DNA from 4 places in the Streptomyces sp. NPDC101393 genome. Region 1 is predicted to be linked to each of the others. Evidence: riboswitches for the same ligand, from Rfam matches in the RefSeq annotation. Region 1 holds a riboswitch; each other region holds the start of a gene.
The links. Region 1 has a riboswitch for cobalamin ahead of metE (5-methyltetrahydropteroyltriglutamate--homocysteine S-methyltransferase). Riboswitches for the same ligand answer to the same signal wherever they lie in the genome.
Positions count from the first base shown of each region.

Region 2: it holds a riboswitch for cobalamin, as region 1 does, so the genes downstream of both, ACIRQ7_RS02370 (ribonucleoside-diphosphate reductase subunit alpha) here and metE (5-methyltetrahydropteroyltriglutamate--homocysteine S-methyltransferase) in region 1, are expected to answer to the same signal.
Region 3: it holds a riboswitch for cobalamin, as region 1 does, so the genes downstream of both, ACIRQ7_RS09550 (CoA-acylating methylmalonate-semialdehyde dehydrogenase) here and metE (5-methyltetrahydropteroyltriglutamate--homocysteine S-methyltransferase) in region 1, are expected to answer to the same signal.
Region 4: it holds a riboswitch for cobalamin, as region 1 does, so the genes downstream of both, thiI (tRNA uracil 4-sulfurtransferase ThiI) here and metE (5-methyltetrahydropteroyltriglutamate--homocysteine S-methyltransferase) in region 1, are expected to answer to the same signal.

Region 1 is NZ_JBIWNU010000006.1:505,415-512,651, forward strand. Features, by position in the region: gene ACIRQ7_RS21925 (alpha/beta hydrolase) at 1-382, shown strand, start outside; gene metE (5-methyltetrahydropteroyltriglutamate--homocysteine S-methyltransferase) at 449-2,773, opposite strand; cobalamin riboswitch at 2,927-3,145, opposite strand; gene ACIRQ7_RS21935 (cupredoxin domain-containing protein) at 3,376-3,795, shown strand; gene ACIRQ7_RS21940 (hypothetical protein) at 3,836-4,291, shown strand; gene ACIRQ7_RS21945 (lamin tail domain-containing protein) at 4,500-4,970, shown strand; gene ACIRQ7_RS21950 (Ig-like domain-containing protein) at 5,078-6,256, opposite strand; gene ACIRQ7_RS21955 (DUF6777 domain-containing protein) at 6,495-7,237, opposite strand, start outside.
Region 2 is NZ_JBIWNU010000001.1:547,458-554,694, reverse strand. Features, by position in the region: gene ACIRQ7_RS02370 (ribonucleoside-diphosphate reductase subunit alpha) at 1-2,021, opposite strand, end outside; cobalamin riboswitch at 2,182-2,341, opposite strand; gene mctP (monocarboxylate uptake permease MctP) at 2,550-4,232, opposite strand; gene ACIRQ7_RS02360 (DUF3311 domain-containing protein) at 4,250-4,510, opposite strand; gene ACIRQ7_RS02355 (GntR family transcriptional regulator) at 4,697-5,458, opposite strand; gene ACIRQ7_RS02350 (extracellular solute-binding protein) at 5,701-6,966, shown strand; gene ACIRQ7_RS02345 (carbohydrate ABC transporter permease) at 7,056-7,237, shown strand, end outside.
Region 3 is NZ_JBIWNU010000002.1:863,282-870,518, forward strand. Features, by position in the region: gene ACIRQ7_RS09540 (enoyl-CoA hydratase/isomerase family protein) at 1-405, opposite strand, end outside; gene ACIRQ7_RS09545 (acyl-CoA dehydrogenase family protein) at 402-1,547, opposite strand; gene ACIRQ7_RS09550 (CoA-acylating methylmalonate-semialdehyde dehydrogenase) at 1,553-3,052, opposite strand; cobalamin riboswitch at 3,264-3,454, opposite strand; gene ACIRQ7_RS09555 (cobalamin-binding protein) at 3,670-4,596, shown strand; gene ACIRQ7_RS09560 (short-chain fatty acyl-CoA regulator family protein) at 4,648-6,054, opposite strand; gene ACIRQ7_RS09565 ((2Fe-2S)-binding protein) at 6,326-7,063, shown strand.
Region 4 is NZ_JBIWNU010000002.1:854,447-861,683, reverse strand. Features, by position in the region: gene mmsB (3-hydroxyisobutyrate dehydrogenase) at 1-15, shown strand, start outside; gene ACIRQ7_RS09530 (enoyl-CoA hydratase) at 12-803, shown strand; gene ACIRQ7_RS09525 (AAA family ATPase) at 984-1,622, shown strand; gene cobF (precorrin-6A synthase (deacetylating)) at 1,665-2,489, opposite strand; gene thiI (tRNA uracil 4-sulfurtransferase ThiI) at 2,486-3,817, opposite strand; cobalamin riboswitch at 3,967-4,185, opposite strand; gene ACIRQ7_RS09510 (DNA alkylation repair protein) at 4,305-4,982, opposite strand; gene ACIRQ7_RS09505 (hypothetical protein) at 5,182-5,466, opposite strand; gene ACIRQ7_RS09500 (diadenosine tetraphosphate hydrolase) at 5,766-6,239, opposite strand; gene ACIRQ7_RS09495 (hypothetical protein) at 7,165-7,237, shown strand, end outside.

The sequences.
Region 1 (7,237 bases):
ACGGATGCGCTACTGGGGCCCGTTGCACCTCTACCCGCCGGGCACCTTCCGCTCGGTGGGCCCCATGGTCTCCGCGGTCCCGGTACGCGAACCGGCCGAGGCGGCGCGCTGGCCGCAGCTGGTCGGCGCGCTGCTGCCGCGTATCCAGGTCCCCGTGCGGCTGACGTTCGCCGAGCACGAGGCCTGGTGGCGCCACGACGACGCCAGCCTCGCCGACCTTGCCACCCAACTCTCCGGGACCTCACGCGTGGTGATCGACCGTCAGCCACTGGCGGGCCACAACATCAGCCTCGGCTGGGCGGCCCGCTCCTACCACCTGCGGGCCCTGGCCTTCCTGGAGGACTGCCTGGCGGCCGGCCGGAAGCAAGGGCCCGCGGCATGAGGGACGCACCGTGCCTGCCGGACGGGGCCGGCACCTGAGTGAGGTGCCGGCCCCGCCCGGAGCGGATCAGGAAACGGAGCCCGGCAGGGTGGCGCGCACCTCGCGGGCCGCGGCCACCAGGTTCTCCAGTGAGGCGCGGACCTCGGGCCAGCCGCGGGTCTTCAGGCCGCAGTCGGGGTTGACCCACAGCCGCTCGGCCGGGATGGCCTCAAGTCCCTTGAGCAGCAGGGCGGTTGCCTCCTCGGTGCTGGGGATGCGGGGGGAGTGGATGTCGTAGACGCCGGGGCCGGCCTCGCGCGGGTAGCCGTGCGCGGCGAGTTCCCGGGCGACCTGCATGTGGGAGCGGGCGGCCTCCAGGCTGATGACGTCCGCGTCGAGGTCGTCGATGGCCTGGACGATGTCACCGAACTCCGCGTAGCACATATGGGTGTGGATCTGGGTGTCCGGGCGGATGCCGCTGGTGGTGAGGCGGAATGCCTCGGTGGCCCAGGCGAGGTAGCCGGCGTGGTCGGCGGCGCGCAGCGGAAGGGTCTCGCGCAGCGCGGGCTCGTCGACCTGGATGACCGATGTCCCGGCGGCTTCGAGGTCGCCCACCTCGTCCCGCAGGGCGAGGGCCACCTGGCGGGCGGTGTCACCGAGCGGCTGGTCGTCGCGGACGAAGGACCAGGCGAGCATGGTGACCGGGCCGGTGAGCATGCCCTTGACGGGGCGGTCGGTGAGCGACTGGGCGTAGCGCGTCCAGCGCACCGTCATCGGCTCGGGGCGGGAGATGTCGCCGGCCAGGATCGGCGGCCGGACGTAGCGGGTGCCGTACGACTGCACCCAGCCGTGCTGGGTGGCGAGGTAGCCGGTCAGCTGCTCGGCGAAGTACTGCACCATGTCGTTGCGTTCGGGCTCGCCGTGCACCAGGACGTCGATCCCGGCCTTCTCCTGGAAGGCCAGCACATCGCGGATCTCGGTCGCGATGCGCTCCTCGTAGGCGGCGCCGTCGATCCGCCCGGCGCGCAGGTCGGCGCGTGCGGTGCGCAGTTCGGCGGTCTGCGGGAACGACCCGATCGTGGTGGTCGGCAGCAGCGGCAGCCGCAGATGGGCGCGCTGCGCCGCGGCCCGCTCGGTGTACGGCTGGGAGCGGCGGCCGTCCGCGTCGGTGACGGCGGCGGCGCGGGCGCGTACGGCCGGGTCGCGGGTGAGGGCGGAGCCGGCGCGGGAGGCCAGGTCGGCCCGGTTGGCGGCGAGTTCGGCGGCGATGGCGTCGGTGCCCTGTGCCAGGCCGCGCGCCAGAGTGGCGATCTCGGACGTCTTCTGGCGGGCGAAGGCGAGCCAGCGGGCGATCTGCGGGTCGATGTCACGCTCGGCGGACGCGTCCAGCGGGACGTGCAGCAGGGAGCAGGAGGAGGCGACATCGACGCGGTCGGCGAGGCCGAGCAGGGTGCCCAGCGTGGACAGCGACTTCTCGAAGTCGTTGATCCAGACGTTGCGTCCGTTGACGACGCCGGCCACCAGCCGCTTGCCGGGCAGCCCGCCGACGGCCGCGAGGTCCCCGAGGTTGGCGGCGGCGGCGCCGGTGAAGTCCAGCGCGAGGCCGTCGACGGGCGCCTTGGCCAGCACCGGCAGCGCGTCGCCCAGCCGGTCGAAGTAGGAGGCGACCAGCAGCTTCGGGCGGTCGGTGAGTGCGCCCAGATCGCGGTAGGCGCGGGCGGCGGAGTTCAGGACGGCGGGCGAGCGGTCCTGTACGAGTGCCGGCTCGTCGAGCTGTGTCCAGACGGCGCCGGCCGCCCGCAGATCCGCGAGCACCTCGGCGTAGACGGGCAGCAGCCGGTCCAGCAGCGTCAGCGGGTCGAAGTCGGCGGCGACACCGGGAGCGGGCTTGGACAGCAGGAGGTAGGTGACCGGGCCGACGAGGACCGGGCGGGCGGTGAGTCCGAGCGTGAGGGCTTCGGTCAGTTCGGCGACCTGCTTGCCGGAGTCCGCGGCGAAGACCGTGTCCGGCCCCAACTCCGGGACCAGATAGTGGTAGTTGGTGTCGAACCACTTGGTCATCTCCAGCGGCGCCACGTCCTGGGTGCCGCGCGCCATCGCGAAGTAGCCGTCCAGGGCATCGGCGGCCACCGCGGCGCGGTGCCGGTCGGGGATCGCACCGACCATGACGCTGGTGTCCAGGACGTGGTCGTAGTACGAGAAGTCACCGGTCGGCACCTCGTCGATACCGGCCCCGGCGAGCTGCTGCCAATTGCCGCGGCGCAGTTCGGCCGCGGTGGCCCGGAGGGCGTCGGCGCCGACCCGGCCCTTCCAGTAGCCCTCGATGGCCTTCTTCAGTTCACGGTGCTGACCCTGACGCGGGTAGCCGTGCACGGTCGACCGTGCTGCCGCGGCTGCGGACTTGCTGGTCACGGAACTCTCCTTCGCGAGTGTCTCCCTACGATCCGGGGACGGCTCACGAGGCGGAGTACGGCGAAGCGGCGGACCACGGCGCGATCTCGCCGCACGTGCCCGCCTGCTGTGTACGCCGACCCACCCGCGAGGTCACCGGATCACCGTGCGCGAGGTTCGCGCACGGACACTGGCAGGTCTTCGGACTCGCGGGCACGTCCGCCGAAAGGCGGACATCTACTGGCCGTCGCTTCCCAGACCCCCGGGGGTCCAGTGCGTATGACGGCGGTCGTTCCCACTCACCGCTGCGGGGCAGTCCCGGATTCCCACCGGGTTCCCTCTTGCGACGCGCCTGCCTGGCGGGCAGGGCGAACCAGTTGCACCGGCCAGCCTAGGCGTTGCGGCACGAGCCGGACAGCGCCGCTCACATGCCGGATGGTGAGATGAGACACGCGCCCCGGGGGTGGCTCGCGGGCACGGTGTCCGGCTGCCCGTCCGCCCGCGTACGCCGAACGCCGCCGCCCGATGGCCGGGAGCCGGGAGCTGCGCTCTAGTGGGACGGGCGGTCCGAGCGACGGCCGCGCGCCGCCCGCGCAGGCGGCAGGACCGGAGGCGAGCCACCCATGACCCACCGCGTAAGGGCAGCCGCCGCGACGGCCGCGGCCGTGCTGTGCGCCACGGCGCTCGGCGGGTGCGGTGACGGTGGCGGCGGCTCGGAATCCTCCCCCGCGCCGTCATCGGCCGCCCCCTCGTCCACCCCGTCGTCCGCGCCCTCGCCCACCAAGGCGGGGCAGTCGCGGATCACCGTCAAGGACTTCACCTTCGTCCCCGCCGAACTGACCGTGCGCCCCGGCGCGAAGGTCACCGTGGTCAACGAGGACGACACCGCCCACACCGTGACGGCCAATGGCAGCAAACCCTTCGACACCGGCCCCATCGGCCCCGGGAAGACCGCCACCTTCACCGCCCCGGACAAGGCCGGCGACTACCCGTACGTCTGCAGCATCCATCCGTCGATGAAGGGCTCGCTCACCGTCCACTGAGCCTTCGCACACGACCCTTGCCCAGGAGGTGGGGAGCCACATGGCAGCAGACCGCGGTGTACCGGAGCCGTCCACCGGGCGGGCCGGGCGGGTCGCCCGGGGTGTCGCGCGGGTGCTGGCCGCCGCCGGCCTGGCGGTGAACGCCTACATCCACGCCCGTCTCGCCGACTCCTACGACGCCGTCGCCGCGGACATCAGCCAGGGCACGCTGTTCCGGGTCGAAGCCGGACTGGCCTCGCTGGCGGCGCTGCTCGTCCTGATCTGGCGGCGCCCTATGGCCGACCTCTTCGCCTGGCTGGTGGCCGCGGGCGGGCTGGCGCTCCTGCTCATCTACCGCTACGTCGACGTCGGGACGCTGGGCCCGGTGCCGAACATGTACGAGCCCGTGTGGACCACGGACAAGCGGCTGACCGTCGTCTCCCAGGCCGTCACCGTCCTCGCCACCGTCTTCCTGCTGCTGGCCCCGGCGCGGCGATCGGACAGACGGCGCAGGTGACGCGCGCCGGCGCCGGTACGGGGTGCCCGGGGCGCGGGGGAGCACGCGCCGGGTGCGAAGAGGATGCGTAAATGTCCATGTTTCGTAACACACAAGCGGATTCATCACGACGGCGGGTGGCGGCGCGGCACAGTGTGGATGCCCGGCGACGGTCCGGGCACTGGGCACGACCGGCACCCCTGCGAGGGTGCCGTATGCAGGAGGTCTCATGTTCCGCTCCGCATCCCGCATCGCCGCGTCCGTTCTCGGTTCGGTGGCGCTGGCGGCCACCGCCGTGCTCCCCGCCGCGGCCGACGGCCACCGCCAGGACCCGCGTCCGCAGCGTTCCGCCGTCGAGCTGGGCCCCATCCAGTACGACAGCCCCGGGCGTGACGACGGCTCCCGCCGCAGCCTCAACGCGGAGTGGGTCACGGTCCGGAACACCGGCCGGCACGCGGTGAACCTCAGCGGCTGGACCCTCGTCGAGGGCCGGCACCACCTCGTCCACCGCTTCCACCACCTGGTGCTCGACGGGCACCGTTCGGTGCGGGTGCACACCGGGATCGGCCGCGACGACCGCCGCGACGTCTACCAGGACCGCCGCCACTACGTCTGGGACAACCACTCCGACACCGCGATCCTGCGCAACGACCACCACCGCACCGTCGACACCGTGAGCTGGGGCCGCCGCCACCGCTGACCGCCCCTCCGGGCACTGATCCGCGACGTACTGCGCCCCGCCCCCGGGACTCGGAAGGAGTCAGGGGCGGGGCGCAGTACGTGGGCCGGGACCGGCGTCGCCGGGGGCTACTTCAGTGCGCTGCGCTGCTGCCACTGCGGCCAGGTCTCCTGCCAGACCTCCAGGCCGTTGCCCACGTCGGTGTGTTCCGTGTTGCTGGTGCCCTTCACCTCGACCGTGGAACCGATCGGCAGGAAGTCGTAGACCCGCTTGGCGTCAGCGGTGGACATGCCGAAACAGCCGTGGCTGTTGTTGACGACACCCAGCGACTTGTTCCAGGGGGCGGAGTGCAGGAACGTCCCCGAGGCGGTCAGATGCGTGACCCACTTCGAGTCGAGCATCCACTCGTCGCCGTGGCCGATGGTGGCGGAATCCATCGTCTCCGCCGCGTTCTTGCTGCGTACGGTGTGCACCCCGCCGCGCGTCGGGTCCTGCGGGGAGCCCGCCGAGCCGGTGATGCTGCCGACGCTCTTGCCGTTCTCGTACATGGTCAGGGTGTGCGAGGGCACGTCGATGACGGCCTTGTGGTCCTTGCCGATCGTGAACCCGAAGTTGTAGTCCCGGGCGAACCAGCCGCTGTCGTCACCGGAGTTGATCCCGGACAGCGCGCCCTTGACGGAGACCTTGGTGCCGGCCGGCCAGGAGTCCTTGGGACGCCAGTCGATCCGGTCCTGGCCGCCGTAATCCTTGACCCAGCCCCAGGAGCCCTGCACATGCGGCTGGGTGGTGACCTTCAGGGCCTTCTCGATCTCGGCACGCCGGTCGGTGGCTATGTGATGGTCGAAGAGGATCGAGACCGGCATCCCGGTGCCCACACTCTGGCCGTTGGAGGGGGTGTTGGTGAGCTTGTTGACCTTGTCGGCCGCTTCCGTGGTGAAGACGGACTTCTTGGCGGATTCCCTGCCCCCGTCCGACGTCGCCTTCGTCCGGACGGTGTAGGTGGTCTTCGGCCTGATCTTGCCGTCCGACGTCCATGAGGCCCCGTCACCGGCGAGCTTCCCGGTGACATCGCCCCCGTCGCCGTCCTTGACGACGACCGAGGTGAGCTTTCCGCCGTCGGCTTTCACGGATATCCGCGAGCCGAGCTCGGCGGCCTTGCTCCCCGCGGCCGGGGTGACGGTGACCTTGGCCGCCGGCTGCTCCGCCGTCGAGGTGCCGGCACCCGTGCCGCACGCCGTCAGCAGCGTGGCGCCCGCGATCAGGGCGGGTATCAACCGGGCGTGGTGGCGGCGTGGTCCGGCGTGCACGAGGGTCCCTCCAAAGCAGAGCATCTGGTAGTGGCGGGATCCGTGGCGTGAGCCGACCGTCGCGGTACGCAGAGGTACCCGCCGCCCATGCAGAGGGTGTGGCCGCTCGATCGGTTGTCCGGAACGCCGGTGAATCAGGACACGATTCGATATCGGCACGGCGGGGAGGGGGCCGGGCACGGCGGGGCGCCCGGTACCGGCAGTTGCCGGAACCGGGCGCTCCGCACGCGGTGGCCCGTCAGGTCGCCGGGGGCTGCTCGGGGGTATCGGGCGCCGGGGCCTCGGTCGTCGGGCCGGGGGCCGGGGTGTCCGGGGTGCCGGGGCCGCCGGGCGTCGGTCCGTCGGGCGGGGCGGACGGGCCGGTGGGCGCCGAGGTCGGCGGGGCGGCGGGGCCTTCGGCCGACGGCGCGGGCGGGCCCGTCGGAGCCCCGGAGGGGTTGCCCGTTGGCGTCGTCGTCGGGGCGTCGGTGCTGCCGTTGTCCCCCCGGGGGCGCGTGAACCACTGCCCCGAGTCCGGGTCGACGAGGACGAAGACAGGGACCACGGTGGCCGACTCCCGCACCACCACCACGTGCGACGAGCGGTATCCGGGCCAGGGCTCGCCGACCGTCTTCGGCGTTCCCTTGACGGCCACCGGCGGCAGCAGCGGGTTCCCGCAGGCGCAGCGCACCCGCGGCACGCCGCGCGAGTCCACGAGTACCGCGGTGCCGGCCTGCAGCACCGCCTGGTAGCCGGTGGCCCTGCCGTGCGCGAAGCCGTGGTTGGTGACCCGGGTGTCCCAGCGCAGCTGCACGGCCGTCAGCGACCGCAGATAGGAGGGCACCGCGCCCGGTTCGATGCCCTCGACACCGGCGAATGCCGTGGCCTTCGCGGGTGCGCCGCGCAGGAAGCCGATCTGCTTGTCGACATCGCAGCTGGGGACCGAGCGGCTGCCGCCGTACAGGCCGGGCGCCGATCCCCGCACGCTCGTCGTGCCGTCGG
Region 2 (7,237 bases), on a different contig from region 1:
AGCGCCTTGAGCTCCTCGATGAGGTAGGCGTTGACCTGAAGGAACTCACCGGACAGCGTCTCGCGCTTGAAGAGGTTGGAGACCTGCGGCTCGATGCACTCGTAGACGCCCGCGATGGAGGCGATGGTCGCGGTCGGCGCGATGGCCAGGAGGAGGGAGTTGCGCATCCCGGTCGCGGCGATACGGGTCCGCAGCGCCTCCCAGCGGTCGGCCCAGCGGGGCTCGGCGTTGGGGTAGTGGTCGGGGTGCAGCACTCCGCGGGCCGTACGCGTCGCGGACCAGGCCTCGTGCGGGCCGTGCCGCTCCGCGAGGTCGGCGGAGGCCTCGTACGCGGCGAGCATGATCCGCTCGGAGATACGGGTCGACAGCTCCCGCGCCTCGTCCGAGTCGAAGGGCAGCCGCAGCCGGAAGAAGACGTCCTGCAGGCCCATCAGGCCCAGGCCCACCGGCCGCCAGCGGGAGTTGGAGGCACCGGCCTGCTCGGTCGGGTAGAAGTTGATGTCCACGACGCGGTCGAGGAAGGTGACGGCGGTGCGGACCGTGGCGTCCAGCCGCTCCCAGTCCATCTCGCCGTGCTCGCCGAGGTGGGCGGCGAGGTTCACGGACCCCAGGTTGCAGACCGCGGTCTCCCCGTCGTCCGTCACCTCCAGGATCTCGGTGCACAGGTTGGACGAGTGCACGACCTTGCCGGGCTCGGCGGTCTGGTTGGCGGTGCGGTTGGCGTGGTCCTTGAACGTCATCCAGCCATTGCCGGTTTGCGCCAGGGTGCGCATCATCCGCGAGTACAGCAGCCGCGCCGGGATCTGCTTGAGCGCCCGGCCGTCGGCCTCCGCCTTGCGGTAGGCGGCGTCGAATGCGTCGCCCCACAGGTCGACCAGCTCCGGTGCGTCCGACGGCGAGAAGAGCGACCAGTCGGCGTCCGCCTCCACCCGGCGCATGAACTCGTCCGGGATCCAGTGCGCGATGTTCAGGTTGTGCGTACGGCGGGCCTCCTCGCCGGTGTTGTCGCGCAGCTCCAGGAACTCCTCGATGTCCGCGTGCCAGGTCTCCAGGTAGACACAGGCCGCGCCCTTGCGCCGACCGCCCTGATTGACCGCGGCGACCGACGCGTCCAGCGTGCGCAGGAACGGCACGATGCCGTTGGAGTGGCCGTTGGTGCCCCGGATCAGCGAACCGCGCGCCCGGATACGGGAGTACGAGAGGCCGATGCCGCCGGCGTGCTTGGAGAGCCGGGCGACCTGGTGGTAGCGGTCGTAGATCGAGTCCAGCTCGTCCAGCGGGGAGTCCAGCAGATAGCAGGAGGACATCTGCGGGTGGCGGGTGCCGGAGTTGAAGAGGGTGGGGGAGGAGGGGAGGTAGGACAGCGAGCTGGTCAGGCGGTACAGCTCGCCGACGTCCGCCAGCGCGGCCGCGGAGTCGTTCTCGGCCAGGCCGCAGGCCACCCGCAGCAGGAAGTGCTGCGGGGTTTCGATGACCTGACGGGTGGTGGGGTGCCGGAGCAGGTACCGGGAGTGCAGGGTGCGCAGGCCGAAGTAGCCGAAGCGGTCGTCGGCGCCGTCCGCCAGCGCCCGCTCCACCAGCGAGTCCAGGTGGGCCGCATGGCTCTGCACGAACGCGGCCGTCACATCGGCGATCAGGCCCTCGCGGTGGCCGGTGGCGACCGAGGCGGCGAAGGACGTCGCGCCCTGGCCGGCCGCCTCCTCGGCGATGGCGAGGGTGAGCAGGCGCGCCGCGAGCTTGGAGTACTGCGGCTCATCGCCGATCAGACCGGCCGCCGCGTCGATCGCCAGCTGCCGCAACTCGGCCTCGTCGGAGCCCGCGTGACGGCCGCGCAGGGCGGCTGCGGCCACCTTGCCGGGGTCGGTCGCGGTCAGGTCCTCGGTCAGCTCGGTCAGGGTGCGCAGCAGGGCGGCACCCGGTCCGTCCTCGCCTCCGCCGCGGGCGGTGGGGACGCTCCGCGTGGTCACCGCGGACTGCTCGACCTCGGCGTCTGACGCGGGCTCCGTTGGCGCGATGGTCACGTGGTGCTCTCCCTCACTCGGCGGGGGCCAGGAGGGGCAGGCGCGACGGGCGCACGCGGGCACACGGCACCCCACAAACGCTCGGGGTGCGCGGGCACACCGCGCGGCGTCCACCGGCCCAACCCGCGGGGCCCGGACGTATCGACGTCCGCATCGATGGCGATACGGGCGTACCGTCGGCAGGTCCTCGGACTACACGGGTGCGCGGATGGCGGTAATGCCAGATAAGCGCACTCATACACCGTTGCGGGACAGTTCCGGATTCGCACCGGATTCCCCTGCGGCGACAGCGAAGACGAGCATACATGTGGGGGTGCCACATCGTGCGCACCCCCATATCTAGTGAGTCGCGAGTGATCGGGCCGTGTCTGTCCGTGGCCTCCCCGCTCGCCCGTACCGACTTCCCCGCTCTGCCCGGGGCCCGCAGGAAGCGGCTGCGGGCCTCGCCCCGCCCCCCGGGCACGGCAACGGGCCGCCGCCTCCCCGGAGGGACGCGGCGGCCCGTGCTCGCCGGAAGGGCCCGCAGGCTCAGTGGCTGCCGGCCGGTTCCGCCGCCTCCGGCGTCGCGGGCGGCAGGTCGGCGGTGACGCCCTTGTCGCCGGCGTCGGCGGTGTAGTCGCCGGGGCTGGTCTCGTCGACACCCTCCGGGGCGTTCACGGCCTTCAGCACGAAGGTCAGCACCACCGTCACGACGACGTTCAGCACGAAGGCCGTCAGGCCGATGTAGCCGATCTCACCGATGCCGGGAATCTCCTTGTTGGAGCCGCCGAAGTGCGCCTGGGTGGGACTTGCCACGCCGTACGCCGCGAGCGTGCCGTAGAGCATGCCGACGGCCCAGCCGGCCAGCAGCGCCCAGCGGTGGAACCACCGGGTGAAGAGGCCGCCGACCAGCGAGGGCATGGTCTGCAGGATCCAGATGCCGCCCAGCAGCTGGAAGTTGATGGCCACCGTCTTGTCCATGGTGAGCACGAAGACCAGCGCGCCGACCTTCACCAGCAGCGAGACGAGCTTGGCGACCTTGTGTTCCTGGGCCGGGGTGGCGTCCGGCTTGAGGAAGTCCTTGTAGACGTTGCGGGTGAAGAGGTTGGCCGCGGCGATCGACATGATCGCGGCCGGCACCAGCGCGCCGATCCCGATCGCGGCGAACGCGACGCCCGAGAACCAGCTCGGGAACATGTCCTCGAACAGCTGCGGCACCGCCAGCTGCGGATTGCCGTGGATGTCCGTCTTCGCGGCGATCGCCATGAAGCCGAGCAGCGCCAGCAGCCCCAGCATCAGGGAGTACAGCGGCAGGATCGTGGTGTTGCGGCGGATCACGTTGCGGCTGCGCGAGGACAGCGTCGCGGTGATCGAGTGCGGGTACATGAAGAGCGCCAGCGCCGAGCCGAGCGCCAGTGTGGCGTACGCCCACTGGGCGTTGGGGCCGCTCGCCAGCTCGCCGCGCGGTTTGCCGGTGGGGCCCGGCTGGGCGAAGGCGTCCCCGGCCGCGTCGAAGATCGCGCCGAAACCGCCGAGCTTGATCGGGATGTAGATGATCGCCACCGCGATGACGAGGTAGATCAAGCCGTCCTTGACGAACGCGATCAGCGCGGGCGCCCGCAGGCCCGACGAGTAGGTGTACGCGGCCAGCACCGCGAACGCGATCAGCAGCGGCAGGTCCTTGACGAACCAGTTGGTGTCCTGGCCGCCGCCGATGCCCATCACGTCGAGGACGGCCTGGATGCCGACCAGCTGGAGCGCGATGTAGGGCATGGTCGCCAGGATGCCGGTGAGCGCGACGGCCAGCGACAGGCCCTTGGAGCCGAAGCGGCCGCGCACGAAGTCCGAGGTGGTGACATAGCCGTGCTTGTGCGACACCGACCACAGGCGGGGCAGGAAGGTGAAGATGAGCGGGTAGACGAGGATCGTGTACGGGACGGCGAAGAAGCCGGCCGCGCCCGCCGCGTAGATCGCCGCCGGGACGGCCACGAAGGTGTACGCGGTGTAGAGGTCGCCGCCGAGCAGGAACCATGTCACCCAGGTGCCGAAACTCCGGCCCCCCAGGCCCCATTCGTCGAGGTTGGCGGACTGCTCGGCCTTGCGCCAGCGGGCGGCGAGGAAGCCCATGACCGTCACGGCCAGGAAGAAGAAGACGAAGACGGTCAGCGCGACGCCGTTCACGCCCCCGGTGCCGGAGGCGGCCAGGGTCGTCGGGGCGGCAGGCGTCGTCACAGCGGTGATTGCGGCTATCACTTCGTCGCACCGCCCTTGCGGATGCGCTGCTCACGCTGCACGAGCTTGTACGCGGTCATCGTCAGCGCCGTCGAGATGAGCACCCACATCATCTGGTACCAGTAGAAGTACGGGATCCCGATGAACCTCGGTTCGATCCTGGCGTACGAACTCACCCACAGCATCGCCACGAACGGAGCGATCAGGCACAGTCCGGCCACCACGCGTGTGGGAGTGACGACCTGTCTGGTATCTGGTGATGCGGCTGGCTCTGGCATGGCGGGGGCTCCGTCCCTGGCGATCTCCTGTGCAATCGGCTGGAAATCTATGGCAGGGCCGTGGCGCGCGTCACTAGCTGTCCGCATATCGGTACGGAAACGTCGCCCGCCGCCCGGTACCCGGAACGGGCGCGGGTACCGCCCACGGGGCCCTCGCGCGGCGGGCGGGCGCCGGTCCGCCGGACGTCAGTCGGTCGGTCGCTGGAGCCGCGCGACGAACTTGTAGCGGTCGCCGCGGTAGACCGAGCGCACCCACTCCACCGGCTGCCCCTTCGCGTCGAGGGAGTGCCGGGAGAGCATCAGCATCGGCAGCCCGACATCGGTGCCCAGCAGCCCGGCCTCGCGGGGGGTGGCGAGCGAGGTCTCGATGGTCTCCTCGGCCTCCGCGAGGCGGACGTCGTAGACCTCGGCGAGCGCGGTGTAGAGGGAGGTGTACTTGACGAGATTGCGGCGCAGCGCCGGGAAGCGCTTGGCCGACAGATGGGTGATCTCGATGGCCATCGGCTCACCGCTGGCCAGCCGCAGGCGCTCGATGCGCAGCACCCTGCCGCCGGTGGTGATGTCCAGCAGTCCGGCCAGCCGGTCGTCGGCCGTGACATAGCCGATGTCCAGCAGCTGGGAGGTGGGCTCCAGGCCCTGGGCGCGCATGTCCTCGGTGTAGGAGGTCAGTTGCAGCGCCTGGGAGACCTTGGGCTTGGCGACGAAGGTGCCCTTGCCCTGGATGCGCTCCAGGCGGCCCTCGACGACGAGCTCCTGGAGGGCCTGACGCACCGTCGTGCGGGAGGTGTCGAATTCCGCCGCGAGGGTGCGCTCGGGCGGGACCGGGGTGCCGGGCGGCAGGGTCTCGGTGATCTCCAGCAAGTGCCGCTTGAGGCGGTAGTACTTGGGCACGCGCGCCGTCCGCACGCCGCTGCCGTTGTTCTCGGCACTGCCCCCGTCGGTCTCCATGACCCGCCTCTCCGACTCCTGTCGTGCTGCCGTCACCGGCTCCTCCGTACGTAGCGGCTCACATCGTGGCACGAGTGGGCATCCCCTGCTCCCTCGCAGGTCCCGGCCCGCAAGATGTCGGTCCGGTAACGGACCTGACAGCGACTCTTATACACCCTTGACACCCCAAAAGGTCTAGGCCAAGCTGCGGGGCACTGGTCTAAACCATTAAAGACCACACCCGGCCTTTGGGGGAGAGCGCAATGAAGCGTGGGCTCATAGCAGCGACGGCAGTCGCGGGAATGCTGGTGAGTGTCGCTGCCTGTGGGTCCAGCGACAACAAGGCGGGCGCCGATGGCTACAAAGGCCAGAAGCTGACCGTATGGGTGATGAGCGGGTCGAACCCGGCGGAATGGACCAAGCAGGTCTCCGCGCAATTCAAGAAGAAGACCGGCGCCACCGTCGAGTTCAAGGTCCAGCAGTGGAACGGCATTCAGCAGAAGCTGAGCACCGCGCTCTCCGAGGACACCCCGCCGGACGTCGTCGAAATCGGCAACACCCAGACCGCCGCCTACGCCAAGGCCGGCGCCCTCGCGGACCTCGGCGACCTGAAGAAGGACATCGGCGCCGACTGGAACGCCTCCTTCAACAAGGCCGCGATGGCGGACGGCAAGCAGTACGCGCTCCCGTGGTACGCCGGGAACCGCGTGGTCATGTACAACAAGAAGATCTGGGCCGAGGCGGGCCTCAAGGACCTCCCCCAGACCCGCAACCAGCTCTTCAAGGCGTTCGACGCCATCAAGAAGAAGACCGACGCCGAACCGCTCTACCTCCCCGGCCAGAACTGGTACTTCTTCGACGGCCTGACCATCGGCACCGGTGCCGACCTCGTCAAGAAGAGCGGCGGCAAGTGGGTCTCCAACCTCGGCGACCCCAAGGTCTCCAAGGCCATGGACATCTACAAGCAATACCAGGCCTTCAGCGACGCCCCGAAGAACAAGGACGAAGCCACCCCGCAGCAGGCCGAGGTCTTCGCCAAGGGCAGGACCGGCGCCGTCATCGCGATGGGCTACGAGGCGAAGACCGCCATCGCCGCCAATCCGAAGATCAAGGACGACATCGGCTTCTTCACCATTCCCGGTGAGACCGCGGCGAAGCCCGAAGGCGTATTCCTCGGCGGCTCCAACTTCGCCGTCGCCGGAATGGGCAAGAACCAGGACCTCGCCAAGGAATTCCTGCGGATCGCGCTGTCGAAGAAGAACGACGGACAGATGGTCAAGGAGGTCGGCTGGACGCCCAAGTCCCCCGACCTGGCGGACGCCGCCAAGGGGAATCCGGCAGCCGCTGCCGCCGCCCCCGCCGCCGAGAAGTCGGCCGGCACCACGCCGCTGATCCCCCAGTGGGCCGCGGTCGAGAACGTGCCGAACCCGATCAAGAACTACATGACCGCGGTCCTGAACGGGAAGACCCCGGCCGCGGCGGCCAAGGACATCGAGTCCGAGATCAACGCGCGGCTCGCCAAGCAGTAGCCGCACCGGGCCGCGTACGGGGCCGGCCGTCCCCCGGCCCCGCACGCGGCCACCGCACGCGCACCACGGTCCGATGGGGAGAGACGGTCATGGCAGTGCAGCTCGACGACGCGGTGGAGAAGACCGCGCCGCGGATCGGCAAGGGGGGCGCACCGCCCGCCCGCCGCGGACCCGGCCGCCGGCGGGCCGCCCGCGGCGCCCCCTACCTCCTGCTCCTCCCGGCCCTCCTCGCCACCGCGGTCTTCCTCGGCTGGCCGATGGTGCGCAATCT
Region 3 (7,237 bases), on a different contig from region 1:
CCGGGAGCGTTCGGTGACGATGCGTACGCTGCCGTGCGCCGAGACGCCGACTCCCCCGCCCATCACGATGCCGTCCATGAGGGCCACGTAGGGCTTGGGACAGCGGGCGATCCGGGCGTTGAGCCGGTACTCGTCGCGCCAGAAGGCGGCCGAGGTGTCGCCGCCGCCGGCGCGGGCGTCCGCATGGATCTGGCGGATGTCGCCGCCGGCACACAGACCGCGCTCCCCCGCCCCGGTGATCACCACGGTCTCGACCGCAGGATCGCGTTCCCATTCCTCCAGGGTCGCGGTGATGCGGCGCACCATCTCGTGGGTGAGGGCGTTGAGGGCCCGGGGCCGGTTCAGGGTGAGACGCCCCATGCGGCCCTCGACGGCCGCCAGTACGGCGTCCTCGTGTGCGCTCATCGGACGACCTCCGTGAGCCCGCGGGCCACGATGAGGCGCATTATCTCGTTGGTTCCTTCCAGGATCTGGTGGACGCGGAGGTCCCGGACGATCTTTTCGATGCCGTACTCGCTGAGGTAGCCGTAGCCGCCGTGCAGTTGCAGCGCCCGGTCGGCTACGGAGTAGCCGGTGTCCGTGGCGAACCTCTTGGCCATGGCACACAGCTGCGGCGCCTGCGCGTCTTCCCGGTCGAGCGCGTCGGCCGCCTGCCGTACCAGCGCGCGGGCGGCGGCCAGCTCGGTCGCCATGTCGGCGAGCCGGAACTGGAGCGCCTGCGCGTTCAGGAGAGGCGCGCCGAACGCCTCACGGTCGGCGAGGTAGGTCAGGCTGCGGTGCAGTGCGCTCCGCGCGCCTCCCAGGGAGCAGGCGGCGATCCCGAGGCGACCGCCGTTGAGGCCCGACATGGCGATGCGGAAGCCCTCGCCCTCGGCCCCGAGCAGGCGGTCGGCCGGGATGCGCACGCCGTCGAGGATCACCTGGCGGGTGGGCTGGGCGTTCCAGCCCATTTTCTGTTCGTTGGGGCCGAAGGACAGCCCCGGGTCGTCCCGTTCGACGACGAAGGCGGAGATCCCGTCATGGCCCCCCTCGCCGGTGCGGGCCATCACGACGTAGACCTGTGACGCGCCCGCTCCGGAGATGAACTGCTTGACGCCGGTCAGGACGTAGTGGCCGCCGTCGCGTTCGGCACGGGTGCGCAGTGCCGCGGCGTCCGATCCGGCACCCGGTTCGGTCAGGCAGTAGCTGCCCAGCGCTTCCATGGAGCACAGATCCGGGAGCCAGCGGGCGCGTTGGGACCCGTCGCCGTACCGGTCGATCATCCAGGCGACCATGTTGTGGATGGAGAGATAGCCGGCGATGGACGGGCAGCCGGTCGCGAGGACCTCGAAGATGAGGGCCCCGTCGCTGCGGGTGAGGCCGGAGCCGCCGGATTCCTCCCGTACATAGACACCGCCCAGGCCGAGGCCGGCGGCCTTGCGCAGCACATCGACCGGGAAGTGCTTGTCGCGGTCCCAGGCGACGGCGTGCGGTGTGAGGTGTTCCTCGGTGAAGTCGAGGGTGACTTCGGCCAGGGCGAGCTGGTCCTTGGTGAGAGTGCTGTTCATCGGGCTCAGCCCATCGTCGGGAGGGTGAAGCTCGCGCCCTCCTTGGCCCCGGAGGGCCAGCGCGAGGTGACGGTCTTCGTACGGGTGTAGAAGCGGATGGCGTCCGGCCCGTGCTGGTTCAGGTCGCCGAAGCCGGACCGCTTCCAGCCGCCGAAGGTGTGGTAGGCGACGGGTACCGGAATGGGGACGTTGACGCCGACCATGCCGGTGTTGACGCGGCGGCTGAAGTCGCGGGCGGTGTCACCGTCCCGCGTGAAGATCGCCACCCCGTTGCCGTACGGGTGCTCGCTGGGCAGTCGCAGTGCCTCCTCGTAGTCGGCGGCGCGCACCACGCAGAGGACCGGGCCGAAGATCTCCTCCCGGTAGATCCGCATCGCCGGGGCGACCCGGTCGAAGAGCGAGGCCCCTGCGAAGAAGCCGTTCTCATGGCCGGGGAGGCTGAAGTCCCGTCCGTCGACGATGAGTTCGGCTCCTTCGGTGACGCCGATGTCGACGTAGCGGCGTACCCGGTCGAGGGCGTCCCGGCTCACCAGCGGGCCGAAGTCGGCGTCGGGGTCGTGGGAGGCACCGATCCGCAGGGTGGCGAGACGCTCCTTGAGGCGGGCGACCAGGCGGTCGGCGGTGTCCTCACCCACCGGAACGGCGACGGAGATCGCCATGCAGCGCTCGCCGGCCGATCCGTACCCGGCACCGATCAGGGCGTCCACGGCCTGGTCGAGATCGGCGTCCGGCATCACGATCATGTGGTTCTTGGCGCCCCCGAAGCACTGGGCGCGCTTGCCGTGCCGGGCGGCGGTGGCATAGATGTCGGCGGCGATCGGGGTCGAGCCGACGAAGCCGACGGCCTGTACGCGCGGGTCCGCGAGAAGGATGTCGACCGCTTCCTTGCCGCCGTTGACGACGTTCAGCACACCGGGCGGCAGGCCGGCCTCCAGGAAGAGTTCCGCGAGTCGCAGGGGTACGGACGGGGCGCGTTCCGACGGCTTGAGGAGGAAGGCGTTGCCGCAGGCGACGGCCGGGGCGGCCTTCCACAACGGGATCATCGCGGGGAAGTTGAACGGGGTGATACCGGCCGTGACGCCGAGCGGACGGCGCAGCGAGTGGACGTCTATGCCGCCCCCCGCATTGTCGGTGAACTCCCCCTTGAGCAGATGCGGGATCCCGGCGGCGAACTCGACGACCTCCAAGCCGCGCTGAAGGTCACCGTGCGCGTCGGCGACGGTCTTGCCGTGCTCGGCGGAGAGCATGCGGGCCAGTGACTCCCGCTCTCCGTCGACGAGTTGGAGGAACTTCAGCAGCACCCGGGCGCGGCGCTGCGGATTCCACTCGCCCCACTCCTGCTGCGCCGACTCGGCATCGGCGATCGCCCGCTCGGTGTCGGCCCGCCCGGCCAGCGGGACCCGGGCCTGGACCAGGCCGGTGTTGGGGTCGTACACGTCGGCGAAGAGCCCGGAGGTTCCCGGTGTGTGCTTGCCGCCGATGAAATGTGTCAGTTCACGGACCATGAGAGCCTGCTCTCGTCAGGTGCGATCCGGGGATGGCACGGCAGGCCGAGGACCGCACCCTGTGGGGTGCGGGCACGGGCAGGCCGTGGGACGCGAAGGCCGAAGAGCCGTCGCGGAACTAGAGGTCGGCGTATGCCGCCGCCTGCTCCGCCGGATCACCTGGGTCGTGGGTACGGACCGGTGCCATGCGTGTCTGCTCCATCCTCGTGGACAACACGGAACACCCCGCGGCCGGTATCCTGACTCCCGGATCACCGCGCGCTCTCCGGCCTTCCCGACGGATTTCTCCGTCAGTGGCCTGTCCTGCTCGAAGAGCACACTTCCCGGTCACAGTGGCGGGACCGCGCCGGATTCACACCGGCTTCCCTGCACCGCGGGCTTGCCGACGAACATATAGTTGGACGTCCTAGTAAGTCCACCCCGCCCCGCCGCCCGAGGGGACCTGGGGTCTGTCGTTCGGATCACGCCGGATCAGGGAGCGGGGTCCGGTGCGTGCAGCTGCACGGCGGAGGATCGAGGCAACGCGGAGCGTTGCTGATTGACGACAACGCAGCAGATGCGCGTGCCGGACCCCGCGAGCCCGGCGTGATCCACACGACAGACCCTAGGGTCGAACCATGCGCATCGTCTCCCTGCTCCCGGCCGCCACCGACATCGTGGCCGAACTCGGTCTGACCGCCGACCTGGTGGGCCGCACCCACGAATGCGACTGGCCGCCCGAGGCCGTCTCGGGGGTGCCCGCCGTCACGGCTGCCGAATTCTCCGCGGACACCCTGAGCAGCCGGGAGATCTCCGACGCGGTGGGCGGCGCCTCCCACACCGGCTCCTCGCTCTACACCCTCGACACCGAGGCCCTCGCCGCCCTCGCCCCGGACGTCGTACTCACCCAGGACCTCTGTGACGTGTGCGCGGTGTCGTACAGCAGCGTCTCGAAGGCCGTGCGGGTCCTGGACGCCGGTACCAAGATGCTCAGCCTGGAGCCGCGGACCCTGGACGAGGTACTGGACTGCCTGGTCACCGTGGGCGCGCAGCTGGGCGTGCGCGAACGTGCGGAACTGCGGCGCGCGGAGCTGCGTACACGCCTGGCGAAGGTGGAACAGCTGACCGCCGGGCGGCCACGGCCCCGCGTGGTCGCCATCGAGTGGCTCGACCCTCTCTGGCCCGCGGGCCACTGGGTCCCGGAGCAGATCAGCTGCGCCGGAGGCGCGCCGCTGCTGGCGGCGCCGGGCGAGCACACCGCGCCGATGGAGTGGAGTGCCGTACGCGCCGCGCGCCCCGACGTCATCCTCGTACTGCCCTGCGGCTTCAGCCCCGAACGCACCCTGCGGGAACGCCATGTGCTCACCGAACTGCCGGGCTGGGACGAACTGCCCGCCGTACGCAACGATGCCGTCTGGATCCTCGACGGGCCCGCGTACTTCAACCGGCCGGGGCCTCGGGTGGTCCGGGGCGCGGAGGTCCTGGCGCACGTCCTGCACTCCGTCGACGCGGGAGATCCCGTGACGGCGGGTGAGGCGATGCGCCTGTCCGCCGCCGACGGCTGACCGGACTCGGGCCCCATCCGGCCAACGGGAGGCCCAGACCGAACGGGTGGCTCAGGCCGATGCATCCGCCACGGGGTAGGGCACGAAGGTGCTGCTGTTCTCGTTGATGGCCAGCGGCTGTCCCAGGGGCGGCACGGCACGCTGGGGGCAGTCGAGGCGTTCACAGATGCGGCAGCCCATGCCGATGGGGGTGGCGGCGGCGGTGTTGTCGAGGTCGAGGCCGTCGGAGTACACCAGCCGGGAGGCGTGCCGGATCTCGCAACCGAGGCCGATGGCAAAGGTCTTGCCCGGCTCGCCCCAGCCGCCGCGGTGGCGGGTGACGGCACGGGCGGTCCACAGATAGCGCTGGCCGTCCGGCATGGCGGCGATCTGGACATGGATACGGCCGGGCGCGGCGAACGCCTCGTAGACGTTCCACAGCGGGCAGGTGCCACCGGCGCGCGAGAAGTGAAAGCCGGTGGCGGATTGCCGCTTGGACATGTTGCCGGCCCGGTCGACGCGGACGAAGGAGAACGGCACTCCGCGCAGCCGGGGGCGCTGCAGCGTGCTGAGGCGGTGGCACACCGTCTCGTAGCCCAGGCCGAACTGGTCGGTGAGTCGCTCGATGTCGTAGCGGACCTCCTCCGCGGCGGCGTGGAAGGCGCGGTAGGGAAGGATCAGGGCGGCGGCGAAGTAGTTCGCCACGCCGATCCGGGCGAGCGACCAGGTGTCGGAGCCCTCCGCGTAGTCCTCAGCCGCCAGCGCGGAGAGCTCGTCGCCGCATTCGAGGAGTGCGAGCTGGGTGGCCATCCGGAATGCCTGCTGGCCCGGTCGCAGGCGGCTGGACAGGTGCAGTACGCGGGCCACGGGGTCGTAGCGGTGCGGTTGTCCGGAGTCCGACGCGATGCGTACCCCGTGGTGGTCGGTGAGCCGTGCGGTCAGGACCCGCAGCACCTCACCGGGGCCGATGCCGATGTCGCGGGCGAGACCCTCCGCGGCCAGGTCGGCGTCGTGGAGGTAGTTCTGCCGGCGGTAGAAGAACTCCCGGATCTCCTCGTGCGGGGACCGTGGCAGAGCCGGCACCTCGCCGTCCCGGCCTTCGGCCGCCACGGCCAGCTGCTGGGTCAGGGCGTGGTTGCGCCGGCCGAGCTCCAGCAGGACCGAGGCGGCGGCCGGCATCTGGGTGGCCAGTTGCGCCAGGTCGGACGGGGAGACCTGGGCCGTGGCGACCTCGTTCGCGAGGGTCTCGCGCAGGTCGGCGACGAGTCGGCTGGTGTCCCGCTCCGAGAAGAAGCTCGCGTCGACACCGAACGCCTCGGTCAGCCGCAGCAGCACCGGGACGGTGAGCGGCCGTGAGTCGTGCTCCATCTGATTGAGATAGCTCGGCGAGATCTCCAGCCTGCGCGCAAGCTCCGCCTGGCTGAGCCTGCGCTCCTCCCGCAACCGCCTCAGCCGCGCACCCGCATAGATCTTGCTCACCGGAACTCCCCTTCGACGAGGCTCAAGCCTATGCGGAAGACCCTCCAGAAAACATTGGCAGAATTAACAAAGAGCCGGATACTCCGACGCGAGATACCAAGGTGTCCAGGCGTCCTGTCGTTGGCACCTTTTACAGGTTTTCGCAGCGCGAGCCCTGCACGCGAACGGGAGCGGCCCGCTTCAGCGCCCGCGAGACCGAGGTCACGGCGGAAAACCTCGAACCTCGGCCGTACGATCCGGGATGGCAGCCCAGCCCAGCCGAGGAGGACCGGTGCCGCAGGAGCCGATGGCCGCGACCCTCGGTCGCAGCGCCGCCGTGGGGCCGTTCTTCTCGGTACGGACCGGCGCCGGTTCACCACGCGACCAGGGCTTTCTGCCCTTGGCGGAGCTGTACGGAGAGGGAGCCTCACCGGCTCTGCGCAGCCGCGTGGACACCGTGGCCGTGCGGCTCGGCACGGCGGAGCGGCGGGTCGCCGCGTCCCTCGTTCAGCAGGGGCTCGCCGGGCGCCTGTGGTCGATCGCCCTCGCGCCGGCGGTGCTGGCCGGACGCGTCCCCGATCTAGGCGGCGACGCCCTGTGGTGGCATCCGGACCGCAGCACCCCCGACGAACTCTGGCTTCCCGCCCCGTCGCCCCTGCGCCCGGCCGCGGAGGAAGACCTCACGAGCCGGCTACGGGCAGCGGTCCTGCACGGTCACCTGGTGCCGCTGCAGGAGGCCATCAGCGCCGTGACCTCGATCTCCGCCCGGCTGTTGTGGGGCAACGCCGCCTCCGCGCTCGTCGGCACTCTCCGTGTGCTGCACGGCTGGTGCCGCAAGACGGGTCATCCGGACGCGGCGGAACGGGCCGTGGCACTGACGGCTTCCCTGCTCGACGACGATCCGCTGCGCGACTGCGGAACCCTGGATCCCACCGTCCCGGAATTCTCACGGCGCAGCTGCTGCCTGTACTACCGCGTACCGGGCGGAGGGCTGTGCGGAGACTGCGTGCTGAGACGACCGGGGCGATAGCGCGCCCACCCGGCCGACGGGCCTGCCGCCGGTCAGGCGGGTGGTCACCAAAGGGCCGGCACGGTCCTGTGTGCGGCGTACATGACGAGCCCACCGCCGCACGTCAGGGACCCCCGCAGGTCAGGGACCCGCACGTCAGGGACCCGCACGTCAGGGACCCCGTACGTCAGAGGT
Region 4 (7,237 bases), on a different contig from region 1:
GGCACCCCCGCATGACCCACCCCTACGACACGGCATACGAGACGATCCTCGTCGAACGCAAGGGCCGCACCGCCCTGGTGACCCTGAACCGCCCGAAGGCGCTGAACGCCCTCAGCCTCCAGGTGATGACCGAAGTCGTCGCGGCCACCGAGGCACTGGACCGGGACCCGGACGTCGGCTGCCTCGTGCTCACCGGATCGGCCAAGGCCTTCGCGGCCGGAGCCGACATCAAGGAGATGGCCCCGCAGGGTTATCTCGACATGTATCTGAGCGACTGGTTCACCGCCTGGGACCGGCTGGGGCAGCTGCGCACGCCGACCGTCGCGGCCGTCTCCGGCTTCGCCCTCGGCGGCGGCTGCGAACTCGCCATGCTCTGCGACATCCTGCTGGCCGCCGACACCGCGGTCTTCGGGCAGCCGGAGATCAAGCTCGGTGTCATCCCGGGCATCGGCGGCTCCCAGCGGCTGACCCGCGCCGTCGGCAAGGCCAAGGCGATGGAGATGTGCCTGACCGGCCGCACCATGGACGCCACCGAGGCGGAGCGCGCCGGCCTGGTGTCCCGGGTCATCCCCGCGGACGACCTGCTCGGCGAGGCCCTCACGGTCGCCGGGACCGTCGCGGGGATGTCGCTGCCGGTCGCGATGATGGCGAAGGAGGCCGTCTCCCGGGCCTTCGAGACGACCCTCACCGAGGGCGTCCGCTTCGAACGGCGCCTGTTCCACGCGGTGTTCGCGACCGCCGACCAGAAGGAGGGCATGAGCGCCTTCGTCGACAAGCGGCCGCCGGACTTCCGCCACCACTGAGCGGACGGGCCGTATCCGGTGTGGGCCGCTGTCCCCGATGACAGCGGCTCACGCCGAAGGCGATGGCCCGCGGTGCTCTCGTCACCCGAGGCCCGGTGGGCCCGGGAGCGCGGGGGTGCCGTCCTGCCGGGCGTCACCTGTCGCGCGCAGCACGGTGGAGGGCTCGGTAGGGTCGTCGGCGTGCGGGACGTGCGAGTGGTGTTGATCGGCGGGACGTCGAATGTCGGCAAGTCGACCCTCGCGCGCGAGGTTGCGGCGAGGCTCGGCTTCGCGTGTCGGTCGACGGACGGGCCGGCCCGGCATCCCGGGCGCCCTTGGCGGACTCCTGAGTGGGAAGTACCGGCACACGTCGCCGAGCACTACCGGTCGCTGGCGATGGACGAGCTGATCACGTCGGTTCTCGACCACTACGGGCGCCTGTGGCCCCGCATCGAGGCGCTGATCACGGCCCACGCGGCTGAGAACTCCGACCGGCCAGGACTGGTCCTGGAAGGGTCCGCGCTGTGGCCCGTCCACGTCGCGGGGCTCGACGCTCCCGGCACGGCCGCCGTGTGGCTCACGGCGGACGACGCCGTCCTCCGTGCCCGGGTGCATGCGGCGGGGAACTACCAGGGAGCAACGGCCGGAGAGCAGCTCCTGATGGAGAAGTTCCTGGCTCGCACGGAGCGCTACCAGGCCCTCATGGCCGAGGCCGTCGACCGACTGGGCCTGGAACGCATCGACTCGGGGGACGGGCGGGACGTTGCCGAGCTGGTCGACTCGGTGCTCGCGGCCGTCTACGCCCAGAACCCGACGGGTCCGCCATCCGCCGGTCGGTGACCCACCTGGTGTGCTCGTCCGGACCGATCGGGTGGGGGCGGCTCAACCAGCGGGACCCCGGAGACCCGCACCTGCCGGCCGCGGCCCGGGGCCGTCGGCGCGCAGCAGGCACGCATCCATGATCCAGCCATGACGCTCCCGGGCCGCGGCCCGCAACTCCAGGACCTGGTCGGCCACTTCGTCCAGCGGCCCGGAGACGAGCAGCTCTTCCGGTGTCCCGACGTAGGCCCCCCAATACATCCACCAGCCCTCCGTCCGGTGAGCGGTGAGTGCCGCGCCGACATCGAGCATCACGGCGACGTCCTCGCCCTCGGCGAGCCCGGCCCCGGCGACCTGCCGCCCGGGGGCGATGCGGACCGGACGGCCGAGCCGGGTCAGCGTCGTACGGTGGCGGGCGGCCAGTACCGAGACGCTGCTCACCCCGGGAATCACGTCGTAGGTGAAGGGCACCGCACCGCGGGCGGTGACCTCCTCCAGCGTGTCGATCGTGCTGTCGTAGAGCGCGGGGTCGCCCCACACCAGGAACGCGCCGGTCCGGCCCGGCTCCAGCTCGTCGAGGATGAGCCGCTCGTACAGGTCGGCGCGGCGGTGGCGCCAGTCGACGACCTGGGCCTGATAGCGGGCCGGGCTCGCGGGGGAGCGATCGCGCCTTGGGTCCGCCGCCTCGACCACCCGGTGCCCCGGGCCGGCGTGCTCGGCCACCAGATCTCTGCGCAGCCGGGTCAGCTCGGACGCCCGCGCGCCCTTGTCCAGCAGGAAGAACACCTCGCAGGTCCGCAGGGCGCGCACCGCGGCCAGCGTCACATGCTCCGGATCCCCCGAGCCGATCCCGATGACCCGGATCCGCCGCAAGCCTTCCTCGCTCATGAGGACACCGCCGCGGACGGCCCCGCCGCACAGACGGCCGGAAGGGGGTGGCCGGGCGCGGTACCGCCGTCCGGGCCGGCCGCGCCGGCCTCCCCCTCCTCGGTCTCTCCCGGGTACATGATCTGGACGTCACGCAGCAGACCGTCCACAAGGTCGTCCACGTCGAGTCGCTTCTCCACCGAACGCAGATCGGTCAGCCCGGCCCGGAGGGAGGCACGGGGCGGCGCGAGGAGCTTGCAGCAGTCCTCGTCCGGCAGCACGGAGATCTCCGCGGTGCCGATGGACCGGGCCTCGTCGATGATCTCCTGCTTCTCCCAGCCGACCAGCGGCCGCAGCATTGGCAGGGTGGCGGCCTCGTCCACCGCGGCCATGTTCGCCAGGGTCTGGCTGGCCACCTGCCCCAGGCTGTCACCGGTCACCAGCGCCTCCGCCCGGGTCCGGCCCGCCAGTGCGGAAGCCGTGCGGGCCATCAGCCGCCGCTGTGCGACGACCTGGAGCTTGCCGGCTCCTGCGATGGCCAGTTGCTTCTGGGCGTGGCCGAGGGCGATGACGTGCAGCCGCCCGCCGGGCTGATAGCGGTTGAGTTCACGGGCGAGGGCGTACGCCTTGTAGACGGAAGCGGCGTTCGTGTAGGGAGCGCCGGTGAAGTGGACGAAGTCGCAGCGCAGCCCGCGGCGCATCGCCCGGTAGGCCGCCACCGGTGAGTCGTACCCGCCGGAGAGCAGCACCAGGGCGCGGCCGCTGGAGCCGACGGGCAGCCCGCCCGCCCCCTGGTGACGGGTCCAGGAGACGTAGCTCTCCTTGTGGTCGATCTCGACGGAGACCCGGACATCCGGGCTGGAGAGGTTCACCGGCACACGTCCCAGAGCTTCCTGGACGCGCGCACCGAGAAACCGCTCGAACTGCGACGAGGTCATCTCGAAGCTCTTGTCCCGGCGCTTGACCCGCACGGCGAAGGTGATCCCGGGCCGCTCGGCACGGGCGCCGGCGAGCGCGTCCACGACTGCCGTCGTGATGTCCGCGACGGTGCTCGGGAGGCGCAGGGCGGGCTCCACCGCGTTGAACCCCATCACCCTGCGGGCGCGCTCCACGAGGACGTCCTGCGGTACCTCGCCCCCGAGCACGGTGATGTTGTGGCCGGACGTGATCCACGTGGAGCCGCCGATGCCCCTCAGGGCGCGGCGGAGATTGTCGTGCAGCCGCTCGGTGAACAGGTGCCGGTTGCGGCCCTTGAGAAAGATCTCACCGTGTTTGAGCAGGACACAGGGCCCGCTCGGGTGCCCAGTTCTGGGGGAGGGGATGGACGTGATGCTCGGTTCACCGGGCACGAAACTCTCCTTCGCGAGTTCGTCGTGCGGACCGGCGCCGGGCCGTGAACGGGATGCGGCCCGCCCTCGTCGTGCGCAGGGTTGAAGGAATCGCACCACTCGCTCAGCGGCCCCGTCACCGGGTCGCTGTGCATACGTGCGTGGTGATCGCACCGCGCACGAGCAGTGGCAGGTCTTCGGACTCGTGGGCACGTCCCTGGGGACGGGACACCTACTGGCCGTCGCTTCCCGGGTCACACGCGTACCCAGTGCTCGATGACGGCGGTCGTTCCCACTCACCGCTGCGAGGCAGTCCCGGCATCCCACCGGGTTCCCTCTTACGACACCCCGCCTGGCGGACGGGACGAACCAGCTGCGGGTCCAGGGTAGACAAGGCTGCGCACGGTGCGTGCACCAGCAGGGGGAGGGGAGGCAGGGGGAGACGGAAGCACCGTCCGCTGGGGGAGTGGCGGCACGGGCGTGAGCGCGGGTGTGAGCGCGAGCCTGCCTACCCCGCGTGCTGTCGGCGCACCATCTCGGTGATCCAGATGGGCGCGAACGGAGACGTGCAGCCCGGGGGCGTCGGGTAGTCCTTGAGCACCTCCAGGCGCTCACCGATATCGAGGGCACGGGTGCGGAGCTCGGCGTGCTCGATGCCGATCTGAGCCAGGCAGTGATTCATCGCCCACTGCAGGCGAGCCGGGGCGTCCTTCATCTCCGCCTCGATGACGTCGAGCAGTCCTGCGAGGTCGAGGTCCTCGGGCTTCTTCGCCACGCGTTCGGTGGTCAGGGCCCAGCCGGCACTCGCCACCACCGGATCCGGATCGGCGGACCAGGCCAGGCGCAGCTCCTGGGAGTGCGGGTTCTTCTTCACCACGTAGTTCACGAGCCAGTCGTGCACCTTGGGCGTCCGTGCCTCGCGCAGCATGACGTCCAACTCGTCACGCCCGAACGCCTTGGGGCGGCAGATCAGGAGCGCCAGCAGCCTCGCCGCGGTGTCATCCGTCTCCCAGAGCCGGCACGCGAGGTCCTGCTGCGTCTTCAACCGCTTCGCGAGCGCGCGCAGCTTGGTGAGGTTCACACCGTGATCGTCACCGTGCTTCTCGTTCACCGCGCGTACCTTCGGGTCTTCCAGCGCGGCCAGCTCGGCCCTCACCTCGGCCACCGTCGGTGTCGTCCCGGCCATCTCGGCCTCCCCTCTCTCACGTGCGGGAACGACCCTATGACGGAAGTCGGCCTCTTGTCGTACCTACCCGGGCCGGGCGAGGGCGTGGGCGGTGGGCCGTGGCCGGTCAGGCCGGCGCGGGCCCGCTTTGCGTTCCTGGGGCCCGGCCGCCACCTTCTCTTCCGTACGTCCACTTGCCCGGTGTGCCGCTTCCGGTGCCTTACGCCGGCCCGCATGCGCGGTAGGCATCAGCGGCGAGCGGAAGCGGCTCGCCCGCGGTCTCGGCTTCGCAGGCGATCGGCTTCTTGGTGAGATCCAGCAGATCCAGTGTGGGCATGTTCCTCTCCAGCGTAGGGACGTCCTGCGGGTCGAGAAGGGCCTTGGTGATCTTGTGCAGGGGGTTGCCGGCCGGCTTGAGTCCGTCACCGGTGTCAGCTGACGCGGGGGAGGCGAGAGCGGTGGCTGCGGCGGCGACCAGGACCGCGGCGAGGATCGTGCGCTTCACGTGTTTTCCCTTCTCGGTCGGCGCGAGGTGCGCCGACGCACCCTGGGACAACGGGAGCGGCTTGCCGGGGTTACGGCATCCTGTGGTGCCCGATAAAGACCGGTACCGCCGCTTTTCTCTCGGCGCGCCATCGCCGAGGCCCCCACCGTCCCGCTGCGGGCGACTGCGGGCGGCCGGGCTGCGGGGCAACCGGGCCCGGCCGCAGATACGGCGGAGTCATGGTGCCGACCGTTCTCGGCATCCGGATCCTCGACCTTGCCTTGCCTTGCCTCGACCTTGCCTTGCGGTGCGGTGCGGTGTCAGCAGCGCATCCTGTCCAGTTCGCTGCCGATCGCCTCCCGTAGCGCTTCATGCCGCGGACCGAGCCTGAACTGCTCGTCGCTCCAGCGTTCGCGGGGATAGAGCCACACCGGAGCGCCCACCAGATCTGCTGGCTCCCACGCGAACCGCGGCCAGACATGCGCATGCAGGAACGGGTCCGTGTTCCCCAGGATCTCCAGATTCACCCGGCGGAAGGCCGGGTCCAGTCGTCGGCAGGACCGCTCCACGGCCTCGCCGAGCTGGTCCATGTCGGACAGGAACGACAGCCGCTTGGCCCTCGGCAGGTCCGAGAGGCGCTGCACACCCGGTTCGTCCACGAGCAGAACCGAGTAGCCAGGCAGGAACTGCACATCCCCGATCACCGCGAAGCCCGACGTCAAACGCCGCAGCACGGTCGGGTTCTCACCCCTCAGCGCGGTCCCGATCCGGTCCGCCCGCCAGTCACCAGTCATCACCGGAACCTACCTTGAGGTGGCAAGGAACTCTCTGCGCCTCCCATCCTCCGCTCGCCGGTGAAAGCCGAAGCAGGTGGGTGAGGAGCGGGCGGGCGTGGCCCTGCCGACCAGAGGAGCGGCACGGCACCGCGGGGTCAACTCGTCGTGCTCGTCGCCCTGTTGGTGACACAGAAGCCAGGCGCGGTCGCACGATCTCCACCGCGTTGCTGAGATCGGCACCTGGACTGCCTACTTCAAGCCGACTGTGATGTCGCGCCACACAGGGATCGGTGACTTAGGCGGTTCGCCGTCGTGCCGGGGCCCCGCACCGGGACTCCGGGGGGTCCGGCCCGGCACTTCCTGGGGCGGGGCTGCCCCAACCGCCACTTCCCTCCCACCGGTGGCCGACCGTTTCCCGGTACTCACCGTCCCGGTCGAGTAAAGAAACCGTGACGATGAGTAGTGCGTGGCCTTGCGACAAGTGGCCGGTAAGGACTGTCCCCGAAACGGCCTTTAGGCAATCATGGAGAACGACCGAGCGCCGGGGTGGTCATCGTGGCTCACCTGGAGGGTGGATAAGGGTTCCGTAATTCGTCTGCCTTCATCGAGGGGAGTGGCCCGTCGGTTCTCTGGTTCTGACCGATTCAGGGACTCAGGGTTTTTCCGACGAGGCATGGTGCACAGGAGCGGCGAACGCCCTTCCTTCCGTCCGCGGGAAGCAGCTTCCCTCGGTCCCTACGGTTCTCATGGTCCTCATGGCAGGAGTGGGCGAAGTCGCGGGTGACCTCGCGCAGTTCGCCGGCCGCCGGGCCGCCACGATGGCCCCTTTAGTGATCATGCGCGTTCGAAGACGTCGGTACGGTATTTATCCAGTGGACCGGTGCGTCAATGTGGCCCCCACACTGACCGCGATCCAGACCTGCGTGAACTGGAGTGAAGCAAGATGACGACAAGCACGGCAACCACACTTCACGATCAAGTCGCCTCGCTCATGGATGAGCTGGACCGCCACCCGG